4 regions of the Solibacillus sp. FSL K6-1126 genome follow, and region 3 is predicted to be linked to each of the others. Evidence: riboswitches for the same ligand, from Rfam matches in the RefSeq annotation. Region 3 holds a riboswitch; each other region holds the start of a gene.
The links. A riboswitch is a leader RNA that binds a small molecule or an ion and turns the genes downstream of it on or off. The one in region 3 is predicted to bind cobalamin.
Positions count from the first base shown of each region.

Region 1: another riboswitch for cobalamin. It lies ahead of MHH44_RS08470 (glutaredoxin family protein); the one in region 3 lies ahead of cobT (nicotinate-nucleotide--dimethylbenzimidazole phosphoribosyltransferase).
Region 2: another riboswitch for cobalamin. It lies ahead of metE (5-methyltetrahydropteroyltriglutamate--homocysteine S-methyltransferase); the one in region 3 lies ahead of cobT (nicotinate-nucleotide--dimethylbenzimidazole phosphoribosyltransferase).
Region 4: another riboswitch for cobalamin. It lies ahead of MHH44_RS03550 (ABC transporter substrate-binding protein); the one in region 3 lies ahead of cobT (nicotinate-nucleotide--dimethylbenzimidazole phosphoribosyltransferase).

Region 1 is NZ_JBBOPD010000001.1:1,747,328-1,755,516, reverse strand. Features, by position in the region: gene MHH44_RS08500 (GntP family permease) at 1-89, shown strand, start outside; gene MHH44_RS08495 (3-hydroxybutyrate dehydrogenase) at 205-972, shown strand; gene MHH44_RS08490 (alpha/beta hydrolase) at 1,329-2,216, opposite strand; gene MHH44_RS08485 (cobalamin biosynthesis protein CobN) at 2,456-2,881, shown strand; gene MHH44_RS08480 (hypothetical protein) at 2,883-3,197, shown strand; gene dut (dUTP diphosphatase) at 3,233-3,670, opposite strand; cobalamin riboswitch at 3,842-4,024, shown strand; gene MHH44_RS08470 (glutaredoxin family protein) at 4,184-4,408, shown strand; gene MHH44_RS08465 (ribonucleotide reductase stimulatory protein) at 4,447-4,773, shown strand; gene nrdE (class 1b ribonucleoside-diphosphate reductase subunit alpha) at 4,770-6,863, shown strand; partial or broken gene MHH44_RS08455 (ribonucleotide-diphosphate reductase subunit beta) at 6,851-7,432, shown strand; gene MHH44_RS08450 (ribonucleotide-diphosphate reductase subunit beta) at 7,723-8,106, shown strand; partial or broken gene MHH44_RS08445 (IS3 family transposase) at 8,163-8,189, opposite strand, start outside.
Region 2 is NZ_JBBOPD010000001.1:2,266,778-2,274,966, reverse strand. Features, by position in the region: gene MHH44_RS11150 (hypothetical protein) at 1-587, shown strand, start outside; gene MHH44_RS11145 (hypothetical protein) at 704-1,081, shown strand; gene MHH44_RS11140 (cytochrome c biogenesis CcdA family protein) at 1,296-2,006, shown strand; gene MHH44_RS11135 (CcdC family protein) at 2,122-2,613, shown strand; gene MHH44_RS11130 (DUF2621 domain-containing protein) at 2,664-3,098, opposite strand; gene MHH44_RS11125 (DUF1659 domain-containing protein) at 3,263-3,481, shown strand; gene MHH44_RS11120 (DUF2922 domain-containing protein) at 3,513-3,734, shown strand; gene MHH44_RS11115 (YvrJ family protein) at 3,797-3,937, shown strand; gene MHH44_RS11110 (SCO family protein) at 4,044-4,655, shown strand; cobalamin riboswitch at 5,017-5,196, shown strand; gene metE (5-methyltetrahydropteroyltriglutamate--homocysteine S-methyltransferase) at 5,360-7,630, shown strand; gene MHH44_RS11100 (hypothetical protein) at 7,647-7,805, shown strand; gene MHH44_RS11095 (hypothetical protein) at 7,900-8,103, opposite strand; gene MHH44_RS11090 (VC0807 family protein) at 8,127-8,189, opposite strand, start outside.
Region 3 is NZ_JBBOPD010000001.1:3,363,072-3,371,260, reverse strand. Features, by position in the region: gene MHH44_RS16785 (hypothetical protein) at 1-214, shown strand, start outside; gene MHH44_RS16780 (4-aminobutyrate aminotransferase) at 231-575, shown strand; gene MHH44_RS16775 (MBL fold metallo-hydrolase) at 603-1,526, shown strand; gene MHH44_RS16770 (serine protease) at 1,836-2,003, opposite strand; gene thiC (phosphomethylpyrimidine synthase ThiC) at 2,025-3,809, opposite strand; TPP riboswitch at 3,960-4,074, opposite strand; cobalamin riboswitch at 4,390-4,570, shown strand; gene cobT (nicotinate-nucleotide--dimethylbenzimidazole phosphoribosyltransferase) at 4,666-5,724, shown strand; gene MHH44_RS16755 (hypothetical protein) at 6,293-6,604, shown strand; gene MHH44_RS16750 (YunC family protein) at 6,724-7,026, opposite strand; gene MHH44_RS16745 (choice-of-anchor I family protein) at 7,459-8,189, shown strand, end outside.
Region 4 is NZ_JBBOPD010000001.1:712,788-720,976, forward strand. Features, by position in the region: gene MHH44_RS03535 (DUF1934 domain-containing protein) at 1-334, shown strand, start outside; gene argS (arginine--tRNA ligase) at 337-2,004, shown strand; gene MHH44_RS03545 (acyl-CoA dehydrogenase family protein) at 2,343-3,497, shown strand; cobalamin riboswitch at 3,615-3,802, shown strand; gene MHH44_RS03550 (ABC transporter substrate-binding protein) at 3,944-4,891, shown strand; gene MHH44_RS03555 (FecCD family ABC transporter permease) at 4,884-5,882, shown strand; gene MHH44_RS03560 (adenosylcobinamide amidohydrolase) at 5,882-7,348, shown strand; gene MHH44_RS03565 (cob(I)yrinic acid a,c-diamide adenosyltransferase) at 7,451-8,011, shown strand.

The sequences.
Region 1 (8,189 bases), 1.6 Mb from region 3:
CATATCGGGATATTTTTGCGATTACGATTATTAAAACGTTAGCCGTATTCGTAATCATCGCACTTTATACATTCTTTGGATTAGTATAATAGAACGGAAGTTATTAAATGGCTGTTTAATAAACCGAGAGTTTTAAGTCGTGTTTCGGAAATTAAATTTAAAGGAGCCAGCTCTTTTGGCTCCTCATCTAGGAGGCGTTTTTTTGTGGTACAAAATAAAGTGGTATTCATTACTGGTGCAGCACAAGGTATAGGATTTGAGATTGCGAAAGAGTTTTATACAAAAGGTGCTACTGTCGTGCTAACAGATATAAATGAAGAAAAAGTGAAAGAGGCAGCAAGCAGCCTTGGAGAACGAGCAATTGGACTTAAATGTGATGTAACAAATGAAGAAGAAATTATAGCAGCAATTGATGAAACAGTACAGAAATTTGGTCGAATCGATATACTTATAAACAATGCTGGTATGCAACATGTTGCAATGATTGAAGATTTTCCGACAGAGCGTTTCGAACTGTTAATAAAAATAATGTTAACTGCTCCATTTGTATTAACTAAGCATGTGTTACCGCATATGAGAAAACAAAAATTTGGCCGTATTATTAATATGGCTTCCATTAACGGACTTGTTGGATTTGCAGGAAAAGCAGCATATAATTCTGCCAAACATGGTGTTATTGGTCTTACAAAAGTTGCGGCACTTGAAACTGCATCAGAAGGCATAACGGTTAACGCTATTTGTCCAGGCTATGTAGATACACCACTTGTTCGAAATCAATTGCAAGACTTAGCAGCAACACGCAATATACCTCTCGAAAACGTATTGGAAGAAGTGATTTACCCACTCGTTCCTCAAAAAAGATTACTTGATGTAAAAGAAATCTCTGATTTGGCTCTATTTATCTCAAGCGAGGGAGCAAAAGGAATGACTGGCCAGGCTATCGTTTTAGATGGCGGGTACACAGTGCAATAATTAATTCAAGGATGTTCATCTTTAGCATGGCTTGTGCCTCGAAATCCAAGCTATCTTCGCTTTGTTGGGGTCCTTAAGTCTCACGTAGGGACCTTTATTAATAAATGGATGCCAAATTTATTAAGCAATGCAGGTGTGTAGAAATTTTTTTACCTTTCAACACACCTGTTTCCTGTTTGTCATCTGTAAACAGGCGATCAAAAAACTGCTGGAGGGATATTTGAAATTACCTGTGTAGCTGCTTACTTCCTACCTTATCAGCTATTGTTAACTTGGCCTCCTAATCTTTGTCCTCTGTTTTGATATGTCGGATAATATACGTTTCCGTACTGTTAAAGCTCCCTTATTAATTCGTACTAATTTTTTATAATCTTAAGCAGTTGATTCATTGCTTTCTTTGCTTCCGGAATCGGAAATACCGGAAAAACATGGTTCATTTTTGGGTATTCGTAGTATTGAATTGCTATTCCCTGTTCTTTTGCTTTATCGAGAAGCATATTTGCATCGACTAACAGTAGTTCACCCGTCCCCACAAAAGCGGTAATTTGTCCAATGTCTATCAGTTCTCCATGTACAGGACTTATTTTGTAGTCGGTTAACTCTAAGCCATCCGCCCATAACCTGCCAAGCTCCTGTGCGCCTATCACTCCAAGCATCGGATCGAGTTTTTCAAGTTCTTTATAGCGCGGGTCTTCCCCTCGTACATCTAGCCAAGCAGAGTGTAGAACAATATGCTGCGGCTGCTTTTTCGAACATCGCTTTACATCCTGAGCCAACGCCATTGCCAACCCGCCTCCAGCAGAATCCCCCATAAAAATAAACGGTGCATCGTATTTTAAAACGAGATGATCATATAAGTCATGGATGGCAACAAAACACTCTCTATGTGTATGTTTAGGCAGCTTCGGATAAATTGGCACAACAATCGTGAAATTTGTCTTCTGTGCAAGCTTTACTAAATAACGCCAATGAAAAATCAGTGGATCATTAATATACGCTCCGCCGTGGAAATAGTAGATGACCTTTTCCGGTGTTTGCTGTTCATTAATTGTGTAATAGTGAATGCCATTCAATTCGTCTTTCTTTATTTGATACTGATCTCTGAATTTAGCATCGAGTTCATACGGTTTCTCGTTATGCTTCATTGCAATAAAATCATCGAGCAGACGCAAATCCATAAACTTTTTCTTTGTTCCGCGCAGTATTAAAAACTTCTCAAACAACACACTTTGCACGCTTCGCATACAATGCCTCCATCCTATTTTTTCTACTATGATTCTTATCCATTCGACTAAAATTGATTGATCACCTTCTAAACGGATAAACGTTTCTATTTATCCTTATGCATACTTAGTACCTATTAGAAAAAAGTGTCGATTGTTTTAAGCACATTATTATCTCAATAAAACAAATCGCGATATAATTCTGAAACTTTTTCCCGACTTATCCGTAAATTAGGTAATAAATTCTAAAGGAGGGAATGATGGTGCTCATTGGATTTTACAGTGCTCTAATAATTTTCACTTTATTATTCATCATTGCAGCTTTCTTTTTTATACGGCAGTTCGTAAATAAGAAATCCTCCCCCTATAACATGAATACGTTTATGCTTGGTGTGCTAACGCTGTTCATGCTGATTGTAACGGGTATTTATGAATATGATTTTTATCATCTACAAGCGGGTAATCAGAAATTTGCGGAGGGGATTTGTGAAATCAACTTTGTAAACGGTCATGGGAGAAGTATTGATACGACTGAAGTAAAGATTGAAGATAATCTTTATAACATAAAGTCCGGTACTTACAAAGATCTACCTGATGGGCGTTATAATTGTGAACTTTCGTATTTACCGATTTCAAAAATTGTGACACAGATCGATATTCAGTCAAAAGGAGAGGAAGGAAACTAATATGGTTGATTTAGATTTTTTAATTCAGTACGGATTCATATTATTAGTGATTTCAATTACGACACTTGTCTTGTCTATGTATTTCCGGAAAAAGCCGAAAGTGGATAAAGGATTTAAGTTTGCCTATCATGGCCTATCATATCGCCGTAAATTTTTACGCACGATTTATTCAATCCCGTTTTGTATTTTTCCGTTAGCGATCATTTATTATTTTGAAAGGTTTTCCGCTAACTTTATATTTGTTACGCTGTTGCTCGTGATCGTATTTGTTTTTCAAATGTCATACAATTACATAAAGTGGAAAAAAGAAGATTAAAAGCCTGTGTTCATCCGAAAGCAGGCTTTTTTTCATTATTTCACTCCACTCGAACCAAAGCCCTTATCACCGCGCTCCGTAACCGACAGCTCGTCTGTTTCATCAATGAAAACTTGCGGAACATATTGAATGACTAGCTGGGCGATTCGCATTTGTTTTTCAATCGTAAAAGGTTCTTTTCCGTGATTGATTAAAATCACGCCGATTTCTCCGCGATAGCCTGCATCGATCGTACCTGGACTATTTAACACCGTAATCCCATGTTTGAGTGCTAATCCGCTACGAGGACGTACTTGCGCTTCTGTTCCCTCCGGCAGTTCGATTTGAAGACCGGTTTTAATTAATGCGTATTCACCAGGCAATAAAACTTTTTCTTCAACCGCACTTAAATCCATCCCTGCATCCCCTTCCCGTGCCTGTTTCGGCAATACAGCATTCGGGTGGGTTTTCTTAATTTTTAATTGAATCGACATATTCAACCAACTTTCTCATTTATAAAATCTATTTACATGCAGTTATAACAAAACCATATTTTTTCTTTATTTTCAATAGGGAGTTTTCTAGAATTCTTAATGGATTTATGTTATCTTTCTTTAGGCTCTTTACTTTTATGTTGTTAAAGCTTATACTCAATTCAACTATATATTGTGTTTTTTTATCACGGTACTACTAAATGTAGTTTAAAAGGGAAGTTTGGTGTGAATCCAACGCTGTCCCCGCAACTGTAAATGCTGACTGAAGACGAATAGACCACTGTGCAATGCATGGGAAGGTATGTCTGACGAATGAAGCAAAGCCAGGAGACCTGCCGCGTTAAAACTACGTACATTTCTTCGGGGAATAGGAAATGGAGGCGCTCTTTTATTCGTTTCCATTTCAAGCTATCCTGTTTTCCGGGATAGCTTTTTTTTGTTTTTTCTGCATGTTCCCCCATGACATGTGGCACCACAATTACTAGTAATATTTAAATAGCGAGGGGTTCTATTATGAAACTTTATACGAAAACAATTTGTCCAAAATGCCTATGGGTAAAATCGGAGCTCGATGCTGCCAACTTGGAGGTCGAGGTTATTAATATTGACCATGATGAGAGCGCAAAACAAATAGTACTCGATGCAGGTTTTTTGTCTGTGCCGTTATTTGAAATCAACGGTGAATTTATCGCAGAGCCGACGTCAATTATCGATCGCATTTCTGAAATGACCGCATGATCATATTTGCTTCACGAACTGGTAATGTACGATCCATTGTGCAAAAACTCGGCTTGCCCGCAAAGGATTTGGCGGAAGTAGAGAAAATGGATGAACCGTATCTTCTATTTACGTATACGGATGGATTAGGCTCTGTTCCCCCTATCGTCGACCAGTTCATGACTGCGAACTTTGATCTATGCAAAGGAATTATCGTAAGCGGAAACCGTAATTTTGGTCATGCTTTTTTCGGCCGTGCAGGTGACCTTTTAGCAGCACAATACGGAATTCCGTTAATCGAAAAAGTGGAAATGCGAGGAACTCCGGCGAATTATGAAGCGATTACAGATTACTACTACTCCATTTGGAAAGAGGCATCGATATGAAACAATATTTAAAATTAAATAACGATATTCTAAACCGTTACCGTGCTACCGGTGAATTGGATCTGGCGAAAGACAAAGAAGCAACACGCCGCTATTTCCTGGAAGACGTGAATGTCCGTTTACGCTACTTTATCGATATCGAGGAAAAAGTGCGTTATTTAGTCGATGAAGGCTATTACGAAAAAGAGTTTTTGGAATTGTACTCGATGGACTTTATTAAACAAATGTACAAAAAAGCCTATTCCTACAAGTTCCGGTTTCCTTCATTCATGAGTGCTTCTAAGTTCTACGAAAGCTATGCGATGAAAAGCCGGGACGGAAAAGAAATTCTGGAAAAGTATGAAGACCGAATCGTCATTATCGCCCTGTATTTAGCACAAGGCGATGAAGCATTGGCTGAAAAGGCCATCGAAGCGGTCATGACTGCCTACCAGCCGGCAACCCCAACTGCCCTAAACAGCGGGAAAAAAGCGCGCGGTGAGCTAGTCTCATGTTTTAAACTAACGATGGACGATACGATGAACTCAATCGCCGAGAATATCGGCTATTGTCTTGAACTTTCCCGCTTAGGCGGCGGTGTCGGGGTAAACTTGACCGATCTGCGTCCATTGGGAGATCCGATTAAAGGAATTTTAAACCGTGCGAGCGGGGTTATGCCTGTTGCGAAACTGCTGGAAAATTCGTTCTCGTATTCGAATCAGCTTGGCCAAAGAAATGGTTCCGGAGTCGTCTATCTAAATGTTTTCCACGGTGATATTGAAGCGTTCATCTCTTCCAAGAAACCAAATGCCGACGATAAAATCCGATTAGCTACATTATCTACAGGGATTATTCTTCCCGATATTTTCTTTGAACTGATGCGCCGCGATAAAGATATCGTATTATTCAGTTCTTATGATATTTTCAAAGAATACGGCAAACGCATGTCGGAAATTTCGATTACGGAAATGTACTACGAATTTTTGGATAATCCAAACATCCGTAAACTGAAACGTTTAAACGCCCGTAAATTGTATACGGAAATTAAAAAGGCGCAATTTGAATCGGGTTACCCGTTCGAAATATTCGATGATAATGTCAATAACATCCACCCATTAAAGGAAATCGGGCGTGTGAAGATGTCGAATCTATGCACCGAAATTCTCCAATACCAGCAAACAAGTGTTGTTACCGACCAAAACGAGCCGAATGAATACGGCCTCGATGTTTCTTGCAATTTAGGATCGATCGACATTCACGAAGCAACGAAAGTTCAGGATTTCGGACAGCTTGTCGATACAGCAATGCGTCTTTTAACGAATGTTTCAACGATGACCGATATCGTCAACGTCCCTTCTGTGTCGAAAGCCAATAAAGTGATGCACTCTGTAGGATTGGGCGTTATGAACTTGCATGGACACCTTGTACAAAGCGGAATCCGTTATGGTTCCAAAGAGTCGATCGAATTTATCGATGCGTTTATGGAATCACTGAACTATCACTCGTTAAAAGCATCAATGAAAATCGCGAAGCAAAAGAACGAAACGTTTTATCGATTTGAGGAAAGTGATTATGCGAGCGGGGTTTATTTTGAAACTTATATAAACAAAGAAGATAAAGAACTTGCACCAGAAGTGATTAAAGCACTTGGGGGTACACCGATTATTACTCGGAATATGTGGGAACAGCTAAAGTCTGACGTACTGAAGCATGGTTTGTTCCACTCATACAGACTTGCGATTGCTCCAACTGGCTCTATTTCCTACATCCGCAGTTGTACGGCTTCCATCTCCCCTGTTACGGAACGTGTGGAAGTACGTGACTATGCGGATAGCCGAACAATTTATCCGATGCCGTTTTTAACGAATGATAACCAGGAACTTTACACCGAAGCCTATGAAGTAAACCCGTATGAACTGATCGACCTTTACGCAGCCGCGCAAAAGCATGTCGACCAGGGAATTTCCATGACACTATACGTAACGGATCAGTGGAACACAGAACAATTGGCAAAAGCCTATATTTATGCGTGGACGAAGGGCATTAAAACCGTTTATTACGTACGCCAACGTTTACTAACAATTGAGGAGTGTGTCGCATGTCAAATTTAACGTATAAAGCGGTCAACTGGAATACCCCTACGAGTGAACTTGCTCGTATTTTTTGGGACCAGCAATGGAAACAAATATGGTTCCCCGAAGAAATTGCAGTAAGTAAAGACGTAAAACAATGGAAGGAATTCGAACATCAGGAGACATACAAAAAAGTGTTCGGCGGCCTGACATTGCTTGATACGGTACAAACGAACATCGGCATGAATGAAATCGCCAAGTACACGCCCGATTTTCAGGAGAAAGCGGTGTTAACGGTATTCGGATCGTTTGAAGCAATCCATGCAAAGTCTTATTCGTACATTTTTACAACATTATGCACAAACACGGAAATTGACGAAGTTTTTGAATGGGTGCAAAAAAATGAGTTTCTTCAATATAAGGCTAACCGCATTGGTGAAGTATACACTGCTATAAAAGAAGATGACCCGGAAAGCTTATGGAAAGCAATGTTCGCTTCAGTTATGCTTGAAAGCTTCTTATTCTATTCCGGCTTCTTCTATCCTCTTTATTTAGGAGGACAAGGTGTACTGCGAAATAGTGCGGAAGTGATTAGCTTAATCTTGCGTTAAATCGTGGCGCAAGTAAAACTCTTTGAATTCAGGGAACATCCTAACGTTAAGTCGAGGACAATCCTGAGCCAAGATTGATAGTTAAAAGGTTGAAATATATCAATAAGGTGCAACGATCATCGAAAGCACATGGTTTTACATGGAAGCGAGTAGAGTAGGGTACAAGTCAATAATGGTATTCGAAGCGGAGAGATATAGCAAAAGCTATATATGATATGATCTGATCTTATAAGAAATTATAAGCTGCATATAGCAGAAGTAAGAATGACGAACTTACTTGAAACAAAATGGACGAATCAATCCACGGAGTAGCAGTCGGCTTTTTCGCCCAGAACATTTTCAAAACGTTCCCAGCAGAAAAACAGCAGGAGCTAACTTTGTGGGGCTATGAATATTTACTCGATTTATATCAAAATGAAATGAAGTATACCGATGATTTATACGCAGAAACGGGACTTTCCCCTGAAGTGAAAAAATATGTGCGCTATAATGCAAATAAAGCGCTCATGAATTTGGGGCACGATACAATGTTCCCTGACGAGGAAGTCAACCCGATAGTAATGAACGGGATTTCCAATACAGGATCCACTTATGATTTCTTCAGTCAAAAAGGAGCGACATATGCGGTTGCTAAAGTGGCCCCTATTACAGATGATACATTTAAGTTTTAAAATTAAAACGCTATGGTTTTGAAGTGACCCCTAAAAGTTAGACACGGTAATTTAACCTAGGCAGCTTGGGTGAACTGAGTTCG
Region 2 (8,189 bases), 1.1 Mb from region 3:
TAGAGATAATTGTACTAGAACAGGGTATTGCCGACTTATTTGAGAGTTTTGATAAAAAAACGTTGGGCGAGCTTACGAAACAAAAGAAATACGAGCATTTAAAAGACTGTGTAAACAAACAGAAATATTTATTGGATTTGCCGGCAGGGGCTGCATTAAAATCTCTTAAAGATGAAGGCAACCCTATTTACAGACAGTTTTTAAATAATTACGGTGACCTGATCTACTCGCGCTTTGTTGTTAGTGGAGATGAGAATTTATTGAAACAGCAAGGCATTTATACGATTGTTGCAAACAATGAACTGAAATTTTGTGGTGTTTGCGCAAGAACTTTTAAAGAGCGTTTTAATCAGCATATTGGCAGCATATATGCAAAAGGTTGCTATCGGGATGGAACGTCTACACATTGCCATGTAAACGCAAAGATAACACAGCTTTTGCCGACGAGCGATGTGCATTTTGCAATATATCCAATGGAAAATGAAAAAGCAATGAATAAACTGAAAAATGCAATTGTGAAACGCTTCGAACCTGAATGGAATTTACGGTCCAACAGAGAAATTTTCGAATTATCTTCATCTTTTTAAAAAATTCTGCCTTAATCTTAAGAGATAAAGGCAGGATTTTTCAGTTTACTATATTTTTCCGGTTTCATTTTCGACAAAAAGCGGGAATAGTAAGTGAAAAAAGTAGGTGATTTATCATGCAGGCAGCATTAAAACATTACAGGCAAACACACAGTGAATATTTATGGCTGCATATTTTGGCAGCTGTCGTATTAGTATTTACATCCGTATTCTGGTTTGTACTCCCATACTTCATGATTCATTACGGAAAATATACGACAAACGTATTCCAACAATCTTTGTTGTTGATCGCATTGTATACCATTCCTTCCATTTTTATCACATTGCATTGCTGGTTTATTAACTTTAAGGCAGCTCTTCGATGGAAAAAAAGCTATCCTAAGGAATGTGTATGGCGCTGGTCGCTTAGGTTCCAATTTATTACGATTTCAATTGTGGTCCTGTTTACCTCGGTCATTTATTCCAGTCTTTTTATTATTGATATGATTCGATAATAAAACACGCCCTTCTTTTCTCAAATGTGCTAAAGTGTCAGTCCAATCATGCAGACAGAGCATTTATTTTTCAAACATTAGCGCGGCACTTTCGCACATTTACCTTTCAAATCAACCACAAAATGCTGTCAAAAAATTTTCATTTAAAAAAGCAAGTAATGTATGGGGAAATTTGGTACGATGAAGGTATCAATGTTAAGGAGAATGAAGCAGCATGAATTCAGATTTAAATATCCTTTTAGCGTTCGGTGCCGGGTTTTTAAGTTTTATTTCACCATGTACGCTACCGCTCTATCCTGCATTTTTGTCCTACATAACCGGTATGACACTCGATGAGCTGAAAGCCGAAAAAGGGATGATGCAAAAACGCGCAATTTTACATACTTTATTTTTCTTGCTTGGATTTTCGATTATATTTATCGCCATCGGATTTGGAACATCGTTAGCGAAAGATTTCTTTTTTCAATACCAGGACTTACTGCGTCAAATTGGAGCCATTTTAATTGTCGCATTCGGTTTAATGATTGTCGGTCTGCTGCAAATTGACTTTTTAATGAAAGACCGCAAATTCCAGTTCAAAAACCGACCATCCGGATATTTAGGTTCGGTGCTGATCGGTCTTGCTTTTGCAGCGGGATGGACTCCTTGTACAGGACCAATACTGGCAGCGATTATTACCCTTGGTGGAACGAATCCTGACTCGGCAATGTGGTATATGCTAGCATACTACTTAGGCTTTGCTATCCCATTCTTTACATTGTCATTCTTCATTTCACGAATGAACTGGATTCGCACACATAGCCAAAAAATCATAGTAGTTGGCGGCTATATTATGATTGCGGTCGGAATTTTATTGTTCTTTGACGGATTGACGTATATTATTAATCTTCTCTTGCCGATTTTCGATGGTTTTAAAGGATTCTGACAGTTCCCTGCTTAATAAGACCGTGCTATACTAAGGGAAGTAATATAAGGGAAAAAGGGTGCATGATTCGTATATACCAGATCTTTACACTCGTTCATGCAAGAGGAGGAATATGATGTTTGACAGTATACCTTCTCACTATTTATTAATTGGTTCGACGATTATGGCAGTCTTAATGGGCTCATTCGTAATGTTCATAAGACTACGTGCACAAAAAAAGCCGGTATCCAAAAAAAAAATACTCATCCCGCCTTTTGCGATGTCAACAGGTGCACTGATGTTTATTTTTGAGGAATTTCGTGTAGCGCCAATTCAAATAGTAGAAGCGGCCGCACTAGGCTTGTTATTTTCATCTGTATTAATCTTAACGTCGAAGTTTGAAGTGCGAGACGGCGCAATTTATATGAAGCAATCTAAAGCATTTCCATTCATATTAGTGGGATTACTTGTACTACGTATTATTTTGAAATTAATATTTGCCGATACATTTGATGTCGGTGAACTGGCCGGTATGTTCTTTATCTTGGCTTTCTCTATGATTTTACCGTGGCGAATCGGTATGCTTATTAAATATAAGAAGCTTGAAAAATCGCATATTGTCGCATAAAAAAGACTGTCTCTAAAAGTTTTATACTTTTAAAGACAGTCTTTTTCGTTTTACGTCTCAAATAAATGATCATAATTCGTCGTATCAATTCTCATTTCATCGAGCTTTTTACGTAAAAACTTATGGTCGCGCTTTGGCGAAGCGATAATATAGCCACGAATAATTAAGTCCAAGTCGATTTTTGTGGCACGTTCATTCAGGGCGATTTCACCGATTTTACCGGCAATCTTTTCTTTGGCAACTTGCCGGAATAACTCTGGTACAGGACTGACAAGCTCGGTAAGTAATTGTTTTTCATCTTCACCCCATAGATGAATTGTTTTATCTAAGTATATGTTTTGCCAATCTAAATCCGATTTACCATCCTGTTTCGGCAGGGCCTTCAAAAACTTGCGGAACATAAAAAAGCCGCCAATCCCCATAAGCGAAATCAATACTACAACCCAAAATAAAATAAACCATAAAAACCAGCCATCTAAGCCCACAATGTTCACCTCATTACTTAATATTGTCTACGAAATTTCTTCTACTAATCTATTGGTGATAAACCTCATTATTGTCTATTATATAAGTTTTTGTAATTTTTTTCATCGTCATTGTCCCTTTTTTCTGTAAATCATGACATATATAGGGCAAGGAGGTGAGAAACATGAATGAATTTGGATTTTTATCTGCGACGTTGACAGTTTATTATCAGACAGGGCTTGATGAATTTAATGAGCCAATGATTAAAAGTTCCACATTCCGTAACTTGGAAAGAAACGCAACAGCCCAGCAGCTATACACAGTTGGGACAACAATCGTCGGCTTAACAGATTACGATTATATCGAATCTGTGAAAACGCAGAAAGAAACGATTACAGCTTAATTAAGTGTAGTAAAGAAAAGGAGGAGAGCTTATGGCACAAGTTTTACAATTAACATTTGCCAACATTGCAGGAAGCACGATGACGATCAATATAAATGATCCGAAGCCGAATTTAACTGAGGCTGAAGTGAATGCAGCGATGCAAACAATTATTGATCAGGCGGTATTTTCGAAAGACGGATTTTTGTTCAATGTAAAAAAATCTGCGCGTATTGTTGAGCGTAATGTAACAGCAATTGAACTGATCAGCTAATAGCAAGGCCGGCGAAGTGTGATGCTTTGCCGGCTTCTTTAAATAAAAATGGAGGGATTATAATGGACCAGTGGATTGCCATTCTTCAGGAAGTAACGTTTCCGATCTTTATATCTTTTTATTTACTGTATCGGATAGAAACAAAACTTGAAGCGATTCATACAGCACTCGTATCATTACATCATCCTGCAGATAGAGCGTGAGAAACTCTTCACAATTTTGACACACGTCCTTTCTTCCAATAACTATTGAGAATATACTAAATATTGGGTAAGATGAGAGTAATGTTCAAAGAGTGGAGAGAGAGAAATGAAAACGAAAAACATAGTATTCGCACTTATGCTCTTGGCAGCAACTGTACTTACATCATGCAGCAATTATCAGTTTAAACCGACGACCAACTTTGAAATTAGCGAGTTTACGATGACCGATCACCGGAACAATGAAGTGACACTGGACAGCCTAAAAGGGGAACCATGGCTTGCAATGTTCATCTTCACAAGCTGTACAACAATTTGCTCGCCAATGACAATGAATATGACCCGTGTCCAGGATCATCTCGAGAAAAAAGGGCTGGAAGATTATAAAATTGTCGCGTTTTCCGTTGATCCGGACTACGACACACCGGCGCGTTTGACAGAATATTTATCGCGCCATACACCAGTAGATGAATCAAAATGGCATATGCTGACAGGATACGATCAAAAATTTATTGAGCAGTTTGGCAGAAACTCATTTAAAACACCTGTCCAGTCGATTGAAGGGAACGATCAAGTTATCCATGCCGATACATTTTTCCTAGTGGATGAAAAAGGAATCGCCGTGAAAAACTATTCAGGCTATGGCACTGGCGAAGATGGTGTTCCATATGAAACGATTGCGAGTGATATGGAAGCACTCATTGACGAACGTCTAAAGTAATAGTGAAATGAAAGATTAACTTGCGAAAAAAGTGTAGCTGCTTTTTAAGCAAGTTTTTTTATGGAGTTTACTGCGGGCTTTTCTAATAAATATAAAAATGTGCTAATAAATCCACCGATTTTCTAATAAGTTGCTGATTTTCTAATAAAGGAGCAGGATATGCTAATATCAGTTCCAGATTAGCTAATAAGTATGTCAACTTTTCTAAAATCATCCGCAGAAGTGCTAAAATAAACAAATTTCTTCTAATAAAAAGCACACAGCATCCACTGAAATTATTTCAACCCCGCATATCTTTAATATGGTCGCAAAATAAAAAGAATTTTCAAAACTAGAATTCTATGATATAGTATACGAAATTACATACTGTGTAAGTTACGGTGCTTGTGAGAACAAGCTTAAAAGGGAAACCAGTGAAAGTCTGGTGCTGTCCCGCAACTGTAAATCGGAGTTCGTGATATTCAACCACTGTCTATTGATGGGAAGGGTCACAAGAACGTTGATGATGAGCCAGGAGACCTGCCGGAAACTAGTACACGCCAATACCTACGTGGAAATAGGTGGTGATTTTGTGCGAAAGTGAGACAGAACTCCTTTGATTATGCAAAGGTTTTTATTGTCAATCTCTTAAACATTCACACCCCTCTTTCATTTTGAAAGAGGGGTTTTGGTTTTTATGTAACAAATTTAAGGAGGAATTGTTTATGAAAACAGCAGTAATTGGCTATCCGTATATTGGACAAAATCGTGAATGGAAACGTATAACAGAGGCGTTTTGGAAAGAACAATTGTCTTTGGAATCCTATGAACAGGAAATGAAAAACTTACGACTTGCCCAACTCCATCAACAGCAGAATTTAGGGCTGGATGTTTTAACGGTAGGAGATTTTACATACTATGACCGTATGCTTGACTTAGCCGTTATGTTTAATATGATTCCATCTAGATACGACCATCTATCATTGCAGCATCATTTAACAGCCTATTTTGCAATGGCGCGCGGTGCTGAAAATGTGGTGGCAAGTGAAATGACGAAATGGTTCAACACAAATTATCACTATATTGTACCGGAATACGAAGGACAGCAACTGGCATTGCAACACAATGTTTACGCGCAATATATTCAGGAGGCAATCGAAGCATTCGGCATGACCCCTCGTGTGACTATTATCGGTCCATTTACATTTTATAAACTGACGAAAGGTATAGATCACGAACAAAAACAACACTATATTCAGCAGCTGGTAATGGTATATAAAGAGTTGCTTCAGTCGTTGGAAGCAAGTGGTGCAACGTCGATCCAGCTTGAAGAACCAAGCCTTACAAAAGACCTTACGTCCGAAGATATAGCATTAGTTCAACATTTCTATCATCAAATATTAAAAGGACTGACAGTTGAAACGATCTGCGCAACTTATTTTGAAGCGTTATCCGACTATCAAACAATGATTAATTTGCCTGTAGATGGCTTTGGACTGGACTTTGTTCATGGGAAAAATGAAAATCTAGCAGCGTTAAAGAAGTTTGGTTTCCCAAAAGATAAAGTTCTATTTGCAGGTATTATTAATGGTCGGGACATATGGAGAGCCGAGCTGCAGAAGCAGTTGGAACTAGTAGCGGAAATACGTTCCTATGTACCATTTTCACCAATACATCTACAAACATCATGCAGTCTTCAGCATGTGCCAGTTACAACAGCAGGAGAAAACGGGATTGTACCAGAGCTGCTAAATGCTTTGGCATTTGCCAATGAAAAAATAACGGAATTGCAAATGATCAAAGGGAAAATACTTCAGCAGGAAGTTCTTCATATCCAGGCTTTTTTAGATAGCGAAAAAGCAATCCGAACATTGGCACTGCATGAATCAAGACAAAAGAAAGCAGTACATGCACAAGTAAACGCATTAACACCGGAAGCATTTAAACGAACTGATGACTACGACAAGCGTAGTAAGCTACAACGTGCCTTTTTACAGTTACCAGACTATCCGACAACAACAATCGGGAGTTTCCCGCAATCCTCACAAGTTAAGAAAAACCGTAGTTTATGGCGAAAAGGGGAAATTACAACAACCGAGTATGAAGCATTCAACGCGAACGAAACCGCACGTTGGATTACCATTCAGGAGCAACTTGGCCTTGATGTCCTTGTTCATGGTGAATTCGAGCGAACTGACATGGTCGAATTTTTTGGTGAAAAATTAAATGGCTTTGCTTTTACGACAAATGGATGGGTAGTTTCATACGGATCACGTTGTGTAAAACCCCCAATTATATACGGAGATGTTGAATGGATAGAACCGATGACAGTAAAGGAAGTAAGTGCGGCACAATCACTTACGGAAAAACCTGTAAAAGGGATGTTGACGGGACCCGTTACAATATTGAACTGGTCATTTGTAAGAAATGATTTAGCTCGCTCAGAAGTTGCTTATCAAATCGGCCTGGCACTAAGAGAAGAAGTAAGAGCACTTGAAAATGCGGGAATCAATATTATTCAAGTAGATGAACCTGCATTGAAAGAAGGCTTGCCGATCCGTAAAAGTCTGCATAAGGCTTATATCGATGCAAGTGTAGATGCGTTTAAATTAGCGACAAGCGGTGTGCGTGAAACGACCCAGATTCATACACATATGTGTTATTGTGAATTCAACGATTTTTTAGATGTAATAGAATCATTGGATGCGGATGTGATTTCAATTGAAACGTCACGAAGCCACGGAGAACTCATAAAAGTACTAAAAGAAACACCATACAAACTAGGAATTGGTTTAGGTGTATATGATATTCATAGCCCGCGTATTCCAACTGTGGAAGGAATGGCAGCCATTATTGAAAAAGGTAAAAAAGTAATCGCAAAAGAACAATTTTGGATCAATCCCGATTGTGGCCTGAAAACTCGTACGGAACAAGAGACGATTGCATCATTAAAAAATATGGTGGCCGCAAAAGAGCGACTAAAACAGTTGAATTAATGAAGGGGCGGTTACTATGAATCAAATGAAAACAAATTACAGCCCCGTGTTTTTGACGGCTATAATGAATGGCTTTACAGGAAGTTATACAAAAAAGCTTAAAGAGTTGCGTGATGAATTGATGGCGACATATCCAGCGGATGCAAAGGAGATACAAAAGCATATTATTCAGTAAAAGCAGAGGTAGTTGGAAGATGTAATTTTTTGTAATATAGAAAATGAGAGGCCCATTGCGGTTGCAATGGGCTTTTAGTAAGTGGAAGTCTAAATTAAAATGTTCCTTTAAATTTCTCGGGCTTTACGACATAGCCCTCAATGATAAATCCACAATGTGTACATATAATGTATTCGATATTGCAACCCAAACTCAATTTATTAACAGGGGCCATAACACTGTAGCCGCTATGTTTTCCTCTACCTAATTCCGTGCCGCCGCATTTTGGACATTCTTTTACATTTGCTGTGTTCTTCATCACCATCATCCTTTCACAAAAAATTACTTCGCCATAACTTCAGGTTCCGGCAGCTTTTCATCATTTTTTTCCTGTACCCTGTTCGT
Region 3 (8,189 bases):
ATGGCTACAATTTGGTTCAGGTTTTTTATTGGCATGGGCTGGAGCTGTTTTCATCATTATAGGTGGATCAAACATAACGGATATGATTGAAATCACATGGTTAAAAAACCTTTTGGAAATTGGAGTGATTTTGATTGGCTTGGCTTTGGCAGGAATCATTATGAATAAAATCTTGCCGAATAAAATAAAGGAATTTTATTCGGGAGATCAGTGAAACGGGGATAATTAAAATGGATGAAATGATCGGATTTGCAGTAGTTGGAATCATTATTGCATGTTTAATTTATGCTTTAATTAAACAAATTAAAGAGACAAAGCATAGTGGAAACGGCGTTGGCAGTGCGCTGTTCCGTAAACAAATGGCAAGAAAAAATAAAGTGATGACAGCTTCGTTATTTGGAATTCTAGTATTTTACACATTAAATATTGTGAGCATTTTAAATATCGCTTCAACGATTCCAGTTTCAAACAACTTTACTGGCCTCGGGACATGGGTGAGTTTTTTGGTTTACCTTTATGCAAGGATATTAATGAAACCAAAGCAGGTTGATCATAGTAGAAATTTATATAATTAAGCTTTTAAGAAGTAGGAGAGTGCTGCGATGAGAAAACGCTTTTCCAATTTAGATCAAAATGATCGGCTCGGGACATTTAAAGATGTGCTGAAGTGGCAGCGGTCAAAGCAAAAGAAAGTCGTCGATTATGAAGTACCGCAGTGTGAAGAAAAGCAGATTGCGTTTCTAAAAAATAACCGTACGGAGCAGTCTGTTACGTGGATTGGCCACTCAACCTTTTTAGTCCAAAAAGAAGGGCTCAATATCTTAACAGACCCGGTTTGGGCATTTTGGATGGGTGTGGCGAAACGGTTAACCGAGCCGGGATTACGGTTAGATGAGCTGCCAGAAATTGATATCGTACTTATATCGCACGCACATTATGATCACCTGAACATACCGACGCTAAAAAAGCTGAAAAAACGAAATCCCAATCTCCTATTGATCATTCCAGAAGGGCTCGGTTATTTAATGAAGCGTCACAAGCTGCACCATTTTATCGAACTTTCATGGTACGAAAAGCATGAGGCAGGACCGCTTGAAATTCATTTCGTTCCCGCTCAGCATTGGACAAGACGCATGCTTTGGGATACGAATACATCGCATTGGGGCGGATTTGTACTGCAAACGGCGTCAGATGCGCAAAGCATTTATTACGCTGGAGACAGCGGGTATTTTCCGGGATTCAAAGATATTGGCGAACGCTTCAACATACATACAGCGCTAATGCCAATCGGTGCATATGATCCGGAATGGTTTATGCATGCATCCCACGTGACACCGGAAGAAGCAATCCAGGCGTTTTGTGATGTCGGAGCAAAAGTATTCATCCCGATGCATTACGGTGCGTATATGCTGGCAGATGAGACGCCAAAGGAAGCGATAGACCGGCTGCATTTTCATTGGCAAGATGCGAATTTAGAAAATGAACAATTAAAATCGTTAGCGATCGGGGAGACCTTTCGAATGTAATTGGTGGTTTGTTAAACGCTTTGAAAGATTATCATCAGCGCAGAACAGCAGAATTCAAATTTGTGATTTTCATATTCGGAAAAAGGATTATTGCCGTGTTTTGTATGTTGAGGCAGGCAAAACGAAATTGAAAAGGAAGAAATGGCCCTCAATGAAAAGATTGATCCAGCATTTCCAGAAGGAGATGGCACGACAAAATTCACCCTCTAAACTATCTTTACTTGTTAAAGTTAAAAAACCTTGCCTTAACAAAATAATTAAGGCAAGGTTTTTATGGAATCTCTTATTTCTTATGACACTTTTTATTTACTAATAATATAAAACATTTACTTTATTACACTTGATACATTTTTCATGATATTGATTTCCTTTAAAATGATGATCACAATTTTGCTGGATTTCTTTTAAACTTTTCTCCAAAACAGCAAGGTGAGTTTTGAGCTGATTAATTTCCTCTTCAATTTTTCCGACCTTCATCCTAATGCCCCCTTAAGAAAGTTACTGATATATGTTACCACCAGATTGCTTAAACTGTTCAGCTTTTTCTTTCATACCTATTTCAATAGCTTCCTTCGTATCAAGTTCTTTTTCTTTTGCAAAATTACGAATATCTTGAGAGATTCTCATACTGCAAAATTTAGGTCCACACATAGAACAGAAATGTGCTGTCTTTGCACCTTCAGCAGGTAAAGTTTCATCATGATATTCGATTGCACGTTCAGGATCTAAAGATAAATTAAACTGATCTCTCCAACGGAATTCAAAACGAGCTTTTGATAAGGCATCATCTCTTTTATGTGCTCCTGGATGCCCTTTTGCCAAATCAGCAGCATGTGCAGCAATTTTATAAGTGACAACCCCTACACGAACATCATCTCTATTCGGTAAACCTAAATGTTCTTTTGGCGTTACATAACAAAGCATCGCTGTCCCATACCAACCAATCATTGCAGCTCCAATAGCAGATGTAATGTGATCATAGCCAGGAGCTATATCAGTTGTAAGAGGGCCTAAAGTATAGAAAGGAGCTTCCTTACAAACTTCCAGTTGTTTGTCCATGTTTTCTTTTATAAGGTGCATTGGCACGTGTCCCGGTCCTTCAACCATAACCTGTACATCATGCTCCCAAGCAATTTTTGTTAGTTCTCCAAGAGTTTCTAATTCCGCAAATTGAGCTTCATCATTGGCATCTGCAATGGAACCAGGACGTAAGCCATCCCCTAAAGAGAATGAAACATCATAAGTTTTCATGATTTCACAGATTTCTTCAAAGTGAGTATATAAAAAATTTTCTTTATGGTGGTGAAGACACCATTGCGCCATAATAGATCCACCTCGGGATACAATACCTGTTAAACGTTTTGCTGTTAACGGAACATACCGTAAAAGAACACCAGCATGAATGGTGAAGTAATCCACCCCTTGTTCGGCTTGTTCAATCAATGTATCACGGTAAACCTCCCATGTTAGGTCTTCAGCAACACCATTTACTTTTTCTAGTGCTTGATAAATAGGTACGGTACCGACAGGAACAGCCGAATTTCGAATAATCCATTCCCGTGTTGTGTGAATGTTTTTACCTGTTGATAGGTCCATAATATTATCAGCACCCCAACGTGTTGCCCATGTCATTTTTTCAACCTCTTCTTCGATGGAAGATGAAACAGCAGAATTGCCAATATTCGCGTTAATTTTTACATGAAAGTTACGACCTATTATCATGGGCTCTGATTCTGGATGGTTGATATTAGAAGGAATAATCGCTCGACCCTTTGCAACTTCATCCCGTACGAATTCAGGTTTCATATTTTCTCTAATTGCGATAAATTCCATTTCAGGCGTGATAATTCCTTTTCGTGCATAATGAAGTTGTGTAATATTTTTCCCTTTTTTAGCCCGTAACGGTTTCCGCTTTAAACCAGGAAACACGTTATGATTAGTACGAGGATCGTTTTTATCTTTATAACCATTATCCTCAGGCTTAATTTCACGACCATCATATTCCTCCACATCGCCACGTTCTTGAATCCATGTACTGCGAAGGGCAGGGAGACCTTTTGTAATATCGACAGAATAATCAGGGTCTGTATAAGGTCCGCTGGTGTCATACACACGTACTGGAGGATTTTCCTCTTCTCCAAACGTACCAGTTGTCGGGCTTAACACGATTTCACGCATTGGAACCTTAATGTCAGGTCTAGAGCCTGTTACATATACTTTATTGCTACCTGAAAAGTTAGACATAATGGAAATACTTTGTTCGTTTAATGAAGATGGTGACATTGACATAATAAATCTCTCCTTTTTTGAATATAAGGACAAGAGATAGAGCACAACAGTGAGGAGCTTAAAAAAGCTTATGAAGTACATAAAAAAGCCGGTGTCCAATAAATGGTCGGACCCGGCTAATATGTATACAGAAGTAGTATTACTATAATACGATGCTAACTTCCCCACGCTGGTATGATCCAGATCAGGTCCCAAGAGTCAAGAAACTTCAACGTGTTTCATTCTCAGCCCAACTTATTGGACTCCCCTAGTTATTTCTATTCAATTTTATATTAGTATACATGAAACTTCATTGAGATAAAAGGGAAAATTCAGAAAAGTATTTATTAGATGAATTACCTTACCGGATATTGATATCGTACTCATTTCGCATGCACATTACCAACCTCTGCATTTCTCGACGTTAAGAATATTAAAGAAACAAAACCCGAACGTATTATTATTTCTGATGAGTCAACATTTTCAGGAGGTGGACTTTTTTTATATTTAAGGAATTCTGAATCAGAAAGCGTTTTAATTCCTGCTTATTGAAAATCATCCTTGACGAAAAAAGCCATTCGTCATAAAGTAATGTTAAATTCATCAAGCATTAGGTGCCCGTTAAGGGAGAATAGGGAATAAAGTGAAAAGCTTTAGCGTAATCCCAACACTGTATAGAGGAGTTGCATAGCAAAACCCACTGGATTTACATTCTGGGAAGGGGCTATGAAATTGTGAATCTGAGCCAGGAGACCTGCCTAAGTATGCTTACTATTTATAGACACTGGATATGTCTGTAGTTTATTTGTTATCGAATAAACTGCAGGCTATTTTTATTGTCAAAAATACATTTAGATAGGGGAAACGAAACATGCAATTATTACAGCAAACAATTGATCAGATTCAAGGAATCGACCGAAAAATGGAAGAAAAAGCACGTACGTACATAGACTCTTTAGCCAAACCACCACAAAGCCTAGGGAAGCTCGAATCACTAGCTCTGCAAATCGCCACAATTACGGGTGACCTTGCGCCTAGAATCGATAATAAAGCGGTGATCGTCATGGCTGCGGATCACGGGGTGTATGAGGAGGGCGTAACGCCAAATCCGCAAAGTACAACGGTTTTCCAAACATTATCATTTCCGAAAGGGACGACAGGGATGTGTACGATTGCGAAAATTTCGAATGCACAAGTCATTCCGGTAGATATCGGTGTAAAAGAAGATTTACCTCAAGATGCTGGGGTAATCATTAAAAAGGTCAAATACGGGACAGACAATATGGCGAAAGGTCCAGCAATGACCCGAGAAGAAGCGATTCAAGCGATTGAAGTAGGAATTGAAGTCGCAACAGAAGCGATCCAAAATGGTATCAATCTCATTGGTACCGGGGAAATGGGTATCGGGAATACGACACCGAGTGCTGCGGTGCTTTCAGTGCTTCACGGCTGTGATCCGCTGGCAGTAACGGGCTTTGGAGCTGGTGTCGGAGCTGGCGGTATCGAATATAAAGCCGAAGTCATTCGAAAAGCGATTACCTTGAACGAGCCAAACGCCGAAGATCCGATTGATGTTGTAGCAAAAGTAGGCGGACTGGAAATTTGCGGGATGGCCGGAATCTTCCTTGCAGCTGCAGCAAATCGTGTACCGGTCGTTGTTGACGGGTACATTTCAACGGTTTCCGCATTAATCGCCTCTAAGTTAAATCCGAATGTGAAAGCGTATTTGATTCCGTCACATTTATCGGAAGAGCCGGGTGCAAAAATTGCAGCTGAGCTTCTAGGATTAGAGCCAATGCTGCATATGAATATGAGACTTGGAGAAGGTTCGGGTGCTGCACTAGCATTCCCGATTCTAGATGCAGCATGTTCGATGATTACAAATATGGTGACGTTGGAGGAAGCGGCAGCGCTTTTAGTAGCCAAGTAGAAAAATCTTCAAGACATGAAATTCGTAAAATAAAATTACGTAAACGGGCTACATTTAAAGTGACAGGAACTTTTAATGTCGCCTTTTTTATGAATTCGGTATTCCATAGAAATAAATGGAGTTTTTCAGTCTATTCCATTTGTTTTACCAGTAAAGTACCAAATAAGCGGAACTATTTTGTTTTATTGAGTAAGTAAAGAAATCATAAAGAAAAGCCCTATCCAATCCGCTGAAAATGTTATGTGCGACCAAAACATTCGGGGAATGAATAGAACTTGATTTAATTTTACAGAAAATTCAGTGAAATGCAAGCAATTGTCCTGTCATTTGCATTCCCTCCGTAATATCCTATATTAACTAAATGTAAAAACGTATTCGAATTGTTAATAATAACTAAAAAAGTGCTTTTTGAATGAAACTTGGAATAAAGTAACCGGTAAATAGGGTAAGGAAAAGTAAGGCCAATAAAAAGGAGAGGCGGGAGGGGCATTAAGAGAAACGGGGTGATCACTATTTCTCCGTATGTGAAAGGTCGTTTTTGAATATATTCGAAAAGGATGAGGATAATATGAATCAAATTTTCAAAAAAGATGAGTTTATTATTATTCCTTTTTATAAAGGGCGCAAGCAGGAATTTATGGTCGTCAATACGAAGAAGGAATTTAAAAATGGACATACGCACTTAAAGTCATTTAAGATGGCCAAGTATTTGATCAATCTTGCGCGTTGCCAAAAAATCAATTCCGGATTAAGACCATATTTATTAACAAGCCTTACAAGAATATCGGCAGACCGTGAATATATTCAAAAATTAGAAGAGCTTCTAGCCGTGAAAAGAAGTAAAGGGTCAAAAGCTTCCTATTATAATAAAGCAATCTAATTGTACGTAATCACGTCAATAAAAATAGATAGACCGCTTTTTCAAGAAATTGAAAGAGCGGTTTTTTGCATGGAACTTTTTTTGGGGTGGAACTCATCACCTGAGAGCTTACAATGTAACTAAATCATTTTTAATAATGCTTCTTCGCCAATCATACCTTCTTCAATACCGTACGCTCTTGCTTCGTATGTCACGGATTCTAGTGGCGCTTTAAGTAAGTCATCGATCGTTCGAACACCTACTGCACGACCCGCAATGATTTTGCGATCGGACAACTTTTCATTTAACAGACCAACATCGAGTGCACCGCACATAATGTAGCCATGCTCATTCGAAATTGTCAGCAATGTTGTTTTAGGTAATTGAACCGTTACCGCAGTAAATAAATGACCCTGAAGATCAATCGTTTCCGTATAGACGATAACCTTCTCCCCCTTTCATATAAATCATATGAAACAATTAGAAATTGGTACTTGTTTTTGGGGAAATTATGCAGCTTACTTCAAAAGAGCGACTGCTTTGTTACGCTTTTCTCAATTTACTTTCTACAATAAGGTACTAAGTTCTACTTTCGGAGCGAACTGTTCAACTTTCAAGCTTGTATCTTCTACTTATCCCGAAGCCTTCTACTTTAGAGCCGTTTTGTTCCACTTTCACCAGTCCTCGTTCTATATTCATGACGCAGAGTTCTACTTTTGCGTCAGTCCTTTCTACTTTTAAGCCGGAACTTTCTACTTTCCCGGCCTTTAATTACATGCGGTGATAATAATACTTACAATCTCTTACAATTAATTCATATGAACTTAATATTCCACCCTTACACTAAGAAAAAATGTAAAGGTGGAATGTTGTCTATGTCTAAGAAATTACTAGCTGCGGCTCTTCTTGGAGCGGCGGTCACTACGCCTGCTATTGTCGCAGAAGCTACGTTAAGTTTAGATGCACGTTATGATTCCGGTGTTCAAAATGAAGACGGTGGTACCACCGAAATTGTTGTGTATAACCCGCACACCCATGCAACGTATATCGTAAATGGCGAAACGAAGAAAATCGAAGCAATCTCACTCAACTATACAAAAGATGAGGCCATGACGTTAAAGCCTTTCCTTTCGATCGATATCGCCAAAACAATTGCCAGATTCGACCAAACATTTGAATACGGTGATTTAACAAGCATTACGGTACACCCGAAAGAAAATGTAATTGCGGTGTCGGTACAGGCAAAAGGCTACAATACTGCCGGTTATGCTGTTGTACTAACGGGGGATGGCAAGCTTCTTGGCGCGACAAAAGTAGGCATTCAGCCGGACAATATTACATTCACAACGGACGGGACGAAGCTTTTAACAGCAAATGAGGGGGAGCCGCGTGAAGGCTATGGTTCGGAAATTGTTGACCCGAAAGGCAGCATTTCTGTTATTAATACAGCAAACGGCTTTGACGCATTAACAGCAGAAACGCTTTTCTTTGAAGCATTCGATACAGCAGAAAAACGTGCTGAGCTCGTTGCGGACAATGTCATTTTAAAGAAAAATACAAAGCCTTCTAAAGATCTGGAGCCGGAATACATAGCAGTTAATGAAGC
Region 4 (8,189 bases), 2.7 Mb from region 3:
TGTGGAAAAAGGGAACAGTCATTATCTGCGCTATGAGGAAGTTCAGGAGGATCTGCAAATTCAAACGACGATTAAACTGAATGAAGCGAATTCGTTTATTATGCGAAAAGGCGGTGTGAACATGCGTTTGCCTTTAAATCCGGACTTACGCGAGAATGGTCATTATGAAAGTCCATTCGGCTCATTACCTCTTGTTACCGATACACATCAGTTAGCCATAGAAGTAGTACAAAGCGAAAAAGTGTCAGGGCAATTTAAAACGCAATATGACCTTATCATAGGTGGCAACTCAGTTGGCCATTACAAATTAGATATTCAATTTACGGAGGTATAACGATGAACGCAGTAGAACAATTACAGCAATCGATTAAAGCAGCACTCAAAGCGGCAATCGATCAAGCAGGCCTAGTAGAAGCAGGCACGGAAATCAATATTCATTTAGAAACACCAAAGGATAAAGCAAACGGAGACTTCGCAACAAATATCGCAATGCAATTGACAAAATTGGCGAAGAAGCCACCACGTGCAATAGCTGAAGCAATTTTAGCGCATTTAACGACTGAAGGTACAGATATTGAGAAGATTGAAATTGCCGGACCAGGTTTCATGAATATCACAGTACGTAAAGACTTCTTGGCAAGTGTAGTTACAGCTACATTTGAACAAGGCGAAAACTACGGTCGTTCAATTGCAGGCGCAGGAGAAAAAGTACAAGTCGAGTTCGTATCTGCTAACCCGACTGGTGACTTGCATTTAGGACATGCGCGCGGTGCATCTGTAGGCGATTCATTGTGTAATGTACTGGATTTTGCTGGTTTTGATGTATCACGTGAATATTATATTAATGATGCCGGTAACCAAATTAATAACTTGGCGTATTCTTTGGAAGCACGTTATAAGCAAGCGTTAGGAATGGATGCAGAAATGCCGGAAGATGGATACCACGGTCCGGATATTATCGGAATCGCTGGTAAGCTGGCTGAAGAATTCGGTGCGACGATTTTGGACAAGTCTGATGAAGAACGCTTTAAATTTTTCCGTGAGCACGGCTTGAAACTGGAATTGGCAAAACTGCAAAACGACCTTAAAAACTTCCGTGTTGAATTCGATGTTTGGTATTCAGAAACATCTTTATATGAAAACGGTAAAATCGATGTAGCGTTAGACAAACTAAAAGCAAATGGTCATGTGTTTGATGAAGACGGCGCAACTTGGTTCCGTTCAACAACATTCGGTGATGATAAAGACCGTGTATTAATTAAAAACGATGGTTCATACACATATTTAACACCGGACATCGCTTACCATGAAGACAAACTGCGTCGTGGATTTGATAAACTGATCAATATTTGGGGTGCTGACCACCACGGCTATATTCCACGTATGAAAGCGGCAATCGAAGCACTTGGCTATGACCGCGGCACATTGGAAGTAGATATTATCCAAATGGTTCAGCTGTACAAAAACGGTGAGAAATTCAAAATGAGTAAGCGTACAGGTAATGCTGTAACGATGCGTGAGTTAGTAGAAGAAGTGGGCTTGGATGCTGTACGTTATTTCTTCGTTAAAACGGCAGGGGATTCACATATGGACTTCGATTTAGACTTAGCGGTATCACAATCGAACGAAAACCCAGTATATTATGCACAGTATGCACATGCGCGTATTTCATCGATTTTACGTGCAGCTAACGAGCAAGGTTTCGAAGCTTCATTGGAAAACCTGAACTTGCTAGTAGCAGAAAAAGAAGAAGATGTACTGAAAAAAGTCGGCGCATTCCCGCAAATTGTGGCAGATGCAGCAAAACACCGCACACCACACCGTATCGCAAACTATATTCAAGACTTGGCAGCTGCATTCCATAGCTTCTACAATGCAGAAAAAGTATTGAACCAGGATAACAAAGAGCTGACAGAAGCTCGTTTAGCATTAATCACAGCAGTAAAAGCAACATTGGCGAATGCACTGAAACTAATCGGCGTAAGCGCACCTGAAAAAATGTAATTCAACTATTTAAAGCACTCTATTTTCTGTATACGAAAATAGGGTGTTTTTTCTTTGAGGATTGTGAGATTTCTACTTTAAGCGTGATTCGTTTTACGTTTCGAGAGCAACAGTTCTCCTTTTGAGGTGCTATTTTCCACATTAAGTTGAATCAGTTCTCCTTTTTCCGTAATTTGTTCCAATTCCGCCAGCAAACCTTCCAATTACAAAACAGGGAAACGCATCTAGTGTAATCCCTATAAAGGAACTGGGGATATCTATTGACTTGTAATTTCCCGAAACGTACTATTAAATTTGACTTCTATATACAGGACAATAAATATGAGGTGGTGCTTTCCATGAGCAAGGAATTATTTATTCAAACCGACGAGCAGCAACAATGGCTGAAAAAGTTAGAAACAATATCAGAGAGCGTGAAAGTAAATGCTCAGCAAACAGATGAACAAGCAACATTTCCATTTGGAAATTTCCGGAAGCTGCGTGAAATCGGCTATACAAAAATAACGCTGCCAAAGGAATATGGCGGGGATGGCTTCACAGTCTATGATGCGCTATTACTGCAGGAAACATTGGCGAGCTATTGCGGAAGCACCGGGCTGGCTGTTTCTTGGACAATTCAAAATGTAGGCGAGATTTTCGAAAATCGTTACTGGGATGAACAAAAGCTCGACTGGTTTGGTAAACAGGTTGCAAATGGCGCGACAGTCAATCGTGCGGTAAGCGAGTTTGCAATGGGAAGTCCAGTACGTGGCGGACGTCCGGGAACTTCAGCAAAACGTGATGGGTATTATTATGTAATTAATGGACGTAAAAACTATACGAGCGGTGCACCGGACCTCGACTATTTTTTAGTTTCGGCATGGATTGAAGATGAGGGACAGCTAGGATTTTTCCTCGTTCCGAAAACGGCTGAAGGGGTATCGGTCGAAAATACATGGGATGTTGCATCAATGCGTGGTACGGGAAGCGATGATTTAGTGCTCGATAATGTACGAGTTGATAAAACAAACTTAGTGGAATTACCGAATTATTCAACCGGATTTAAACTGAACGGCTGGTTGCTGCTTATCCCGGCAACCTATTTAGGTATTGCCCAGGCTGCACGCGATTACGCAGTTAATTTTGCGAATAGCCATTCCCCGAACAGTATTCAAGGAACGATTGCCCAGCTGCCAAATGTACAAACGCTGATTGGCGAAATGGATTTGGCGTTGACGAGAGCACGCTTTACGCTTTACGGAGTTGCGGGACTATATAATGACCCGATTAAAAAGGCGACACTAGTCAATGAAATCAATATTGCGAAACATGTAGTGACAAATACAGCAATCGAAGTTGTCGATAAAGCGATGCGTCTTGTTGGGGCAAAAAGCCTGCAAAGATCAAATCCGCTTCAACGCTATTACCGTGATGTCCGTGCAGGTCTGCACAACCCGCCAATGGATGACATTACGATTAAACGTTTAGCTGAAACGGCAATTGAAAAAGCTTAAAAGCAAAGGGGTAAGCAGTTCTTTTATTCGTAATTTCAGCGAAATAAGAAGAATTATCTGAAACTTTGGCGATTGAGCACACATTTTTCTGAATATCAGCTATAATAGAGCTATTAATTTTATATGGACGATAAAGGTTCTTGCTCACTGATAGAGTAAGGAGTAAAAGGGAAATCGGTGCAATTCCGATGCGGTCCCGCCACTGTAAATGCTAGTTGAGAGCAGTATGCCACTGAAAAACTTTCGGGAAGGCGCTTACAACGTTATGCATAAGCCAGGAGACCTGCCTTTATAATGCCCTAAAATAAACCTACGAGGATAGGATGTGGCGGATAAATTCTTTTTCCATTGAATTTTATTTGCATACGTAAAGCTTCCTTCATTTTTAGTAGGAAGCTTTTTATTTTTGTAGAAAATTATACAACGAAATTTTGGAGGTTATTATTTTGAAAAAATGGCAACTGCTATCTTCCGCAGCATTACTTACATTAACATTGGCGGCATGCAACTCGGAAAAAGCAACAGATGAACAATCAGCAAAAGACAATACAGAAGTAACTGAAGCAGCACAATTCCCGGTAACTATAAAAGATGCCTTGGACAAAGAAATCACGCTTGAAAAAGCACCAGAGCGCATTATTACATTGGCTCCATCCAATACGGAAATTTTATTCGGACTAGGGTTAAACGATGAAATTATCGCTGTGAACGACAATGATACATATCCTGAAGAAGCATTATCTAAAGAATCAGTTGGCGGCATGGAATTTAATCTAGAACAAATAATCAGCCTGCAGCCCGACTTAGTTGTCGCACATGAATCGGGATTGTACAGCTTCAATGAACAGGCGATTGCTCAGCTTGAATCAGTAGGAATTCCTGTATTTGTTGTAAAAGATGCGAAAACATTTGAAGAAACATATGAAACAATCGAACAAATTGGCAATCTGACGAATAAAGAAAAAGAAGCAGAAGAAATGATCGTCTCCATTAAAGAGGGGATTGAAGAAATTGAAGTGAAAGTAGCCGACCTGGAAGAGAAGTCCGTATTTGTTGTTGTTGGGACAAATCCGCAACTATATGTTGCTGGACAGGAGACGTTCATTAGTGAAATGCTTGAAGTATTAAATGTAGAAAATGCCGTTCCGGAACTCGGGTGGCCGCAGTACAGCTCGGAGCAATTTGTAAAGAGCAATCCGGATATCATTTTAGTAACATATGAAAACGACTTGGCAGCAATCGAGGAAAATGATGCATATGCAGAAATGGATGCTGTGAAAAACGCCAATGTGAAATTAGTCGATAGCGATACGACAAGTCGACAAGGTCCGCGTATTGTAGAAGGTATTGAATCAATTGGGGAAGCAATTTATCCAGAGGTATTCAATGAATAAAAAATATTCAATCGCCTATGTACTATCGATTGGATTGCTTTTAAGCAGTATATGGATTGGCATTTCGTTCGGGTCTGTTAATATTCCGTTTTCGACATTGTGGGATAAAACAACAGATCCGGTTGCATACAGTATTTTGTGGAAAATCCGAATGCCACGCGTCATTTTAGCCGCATTAATCGGGGCTTCTTTAGCAATTGCGGGGGCAGCATTCCAAGGGTTGCTTAAAAACCCTTTGGCAGATCCATACACATTAGGTATTTCATCAGGGGCCTCGGTAGGTGCGGTAATGACAATCTTTTTAGGCATTTCCATACCGGTGCTCGGTGTATTCACATTGCCGGTATTCAGTATGGCTGGAGCTGCATGTACGATGATCATCGTCCTGACATTTGCCAGACTTGTTGACCGCTCGATGAAAATGGAGACACTGATTTTGACGGGAATTATTTTCAGCTCGTTTTTAGGGTCCTGTATTTCCTTAATGGTCGCACTTACTGGTGAACAGCTACGAGAAATCATCGGCTGGCTTCTAGGAAGTGTATCGATGCGAGGGTGGCCATATGTCCGGATGGTTCTGCCATTTATGGTGCTTGGAACGGCAATTATTTGGCTGACTCGCCGTGAATTGAATGCGATGATTTATGGAGAAGAGCGTGCCCAGTATTTAGGGGTAAATGTTAAGCGCAGCAAGTATATGATATTGGCGGGTGGTTCCATTCTAACAGGAGCGGCTGTTGCTGCATCCGGGACAATTGGATTTGTCGGATTAGTAGTACCGCATATGATTCGCCTGCTAATCGGAGCAGACCATCGACATTTATTGACATTGTCGTTTTTGAACGGTGCAAGCCTGCTCGTCATTTGTGACTTAGTATCACGTACAATTATTTCCCCTATTGAACTGCCGATTGGTGTTATTACTTCCTTTATTGGAGCACCCGTCTTTGCCTATATCTTCTTCAAGCAACGTAGAAAGGTTGTTGCATAATGTTAAAAGTAAATAATCTATCCGGCGGTTACGGTGGGAAAACGGTTGTGAAAAATATGACGTTTCACGTGGAAAAAGGAAGAATTCTCGGGATTCTTGGTCCAAACGGTAGCGGAAAATCGACATTACTGAAGATGATCAGTGGTGTGCTGAAATGTGAAACAGGCGAAATTTTCATTGAAGAGAAACCGCTTAAAAGTTATGATAACAAGCAATTAGCGAAAAAGATGGCCGTACTCCCTCAATTAAATGCAAGCGCATTTACGAACAGTGTATATGATGCGGTTTCGTTAGGACGCTACCCTCATCAGAGCGGTTTTTTTTCATCTTGGACGGAAGAAGATGAAACGACGGTACAGCGGGCGATGGAAAGCACAGGTGTTTCGAAATATAAAAATCAATACTTGGAGTTTTTATCCGGCGGCGAGCAGCAACGGGTATTTATTGCACAGGCACTTGCACAAAATTCGGAGCTGCTTCTATTGGATGAACCGACAAACCATTTGGATATCGCGCATCAAAAGCAGATTTTGGATATGATTCGAATGCAAGTTGAGGTGCATGGGCTGACAGTTGTCTCGATTTTCCATGATATTAACTTGGCATCGCTTTATTGTGATGAGCTGCTGCTATTGGAAAATGGTGAAGTACGGGCGTTTGGTGAACCGCATGAAGTCGTGCTGCAAGAGCAGATTGCCGATGTGTATCAGGCTCGAATTGCGACATATCCCCATCCGGAACTGCCAAAACCGCAAATTACGATGCTGCCAACGAATGAAATGGAAAGAAAAGCTGCGGCAATCCATATCAACAAGTTTCAAATAACTAAAGACTATATCGAATATCAGGCACAGGCACCGCTAAAAGTAATTTCATCAGCTGTTCATAATGCCGGCATAGGCTGGTATGACACATTACTCAACCGTTCCATTGCTCCTGAATACGATATTTATAATGTGAAAGAGGAAACGGAGCATTTTTTGAAAGAGCGCAAGTTTTCTCCAACAAATACGGTCGTCATGCTGACAGCCGTGGAAACAAGCTGCGCGGCAATTCGTCATTTTTCGAAAAATAATGCAGAAATCCTTGTCATGGTAACAGCAGGGGTAGGCAACAGTGTTGACGTTACGAAAACATATTTGCGCGAAGAAGAGCCACATATTGGTACGATTAATACATGGGTAATCATTAATGGTAAGCTGACAGATGAAGCATTTATTCAGGCGATGATTACGGCAACAGAAGCCAAAACGAAAGCATTGGCAGATCAGCAAATAAAAGATGCAGTAACAAATACGATAGCAACAAGCACCGCAACGGACAGTTTATTAATTGCCGCTACCCAACAAGGTGAAGAAATGCCGTATGCCGGACCTATTACAGAAATCGGCAAACTGATCGGCCGGGCCGTTTTTGAAGTGACGATCGAAGCGATTAAGAAATATAAACAGCATTATAATAAATGAAAAACCTTAAAGGAAAAAGCTTACGCATGGAAAAAGAGTGTCAATATACTTAAAGGAAATTTTCAAAAATTCTAGAATACTAAATCGAAAGGGTGATGATGGATGAAATTATATACAAAGCAAGGCGATACAGGAAAGACGAGCATTATTGGAGGACGTGTTGATAAAGACCATCTGCGTGTTGAAGCATACGGGACAATTGATGAGCTGAATTCATTTATCGGTAAAGCTGTCAGTGAATTGGAGCAAGAAAAGTTCAAGGATTTGATTGACGACTTAACAGCCATTCAACATGAATTGTTTGATGGAGGCGGGGACTTGGCAAATGTAATGAAAGAACGCCATTACAAACTTACCGAAGAACCAATCACTGTTTTGGAAAACCGTATCGATGTACTTTCCGAAGAAGCTCCACCATTAAAACGTTTCATTTTACCAGGGGGAGCACCTGCAGCAGCTACTCTGCATATCGCTCGAACAGTTGCCCGCCGTGCGGAACGCGAAACTGTATCTTTAATGAAAGAAATTGAAGATGTTTCACCAGTTGTACAAAAATATTTAAACCGATTATCGGATTATTTATTTGCTGCAGCACGTGTTGTAAACTATCGATTATCGATTCAGGATGTCGAATATATTCGTAGTGGCGACGTATTTAAATAAACGAAAAATGCTAGTTAAGACGGAAAAATCGTCTAACTAGCATTTTTTATATTTTGATTTAATTTTCAGAATAAATGACGAAATCTGTTGACTGAATGCTCATTCATTATTACAATGGGTTTATAGTTTAATATGGAAAAATAGTTTATCGGGGTGTATGAGATAAACAAAGGGGTTT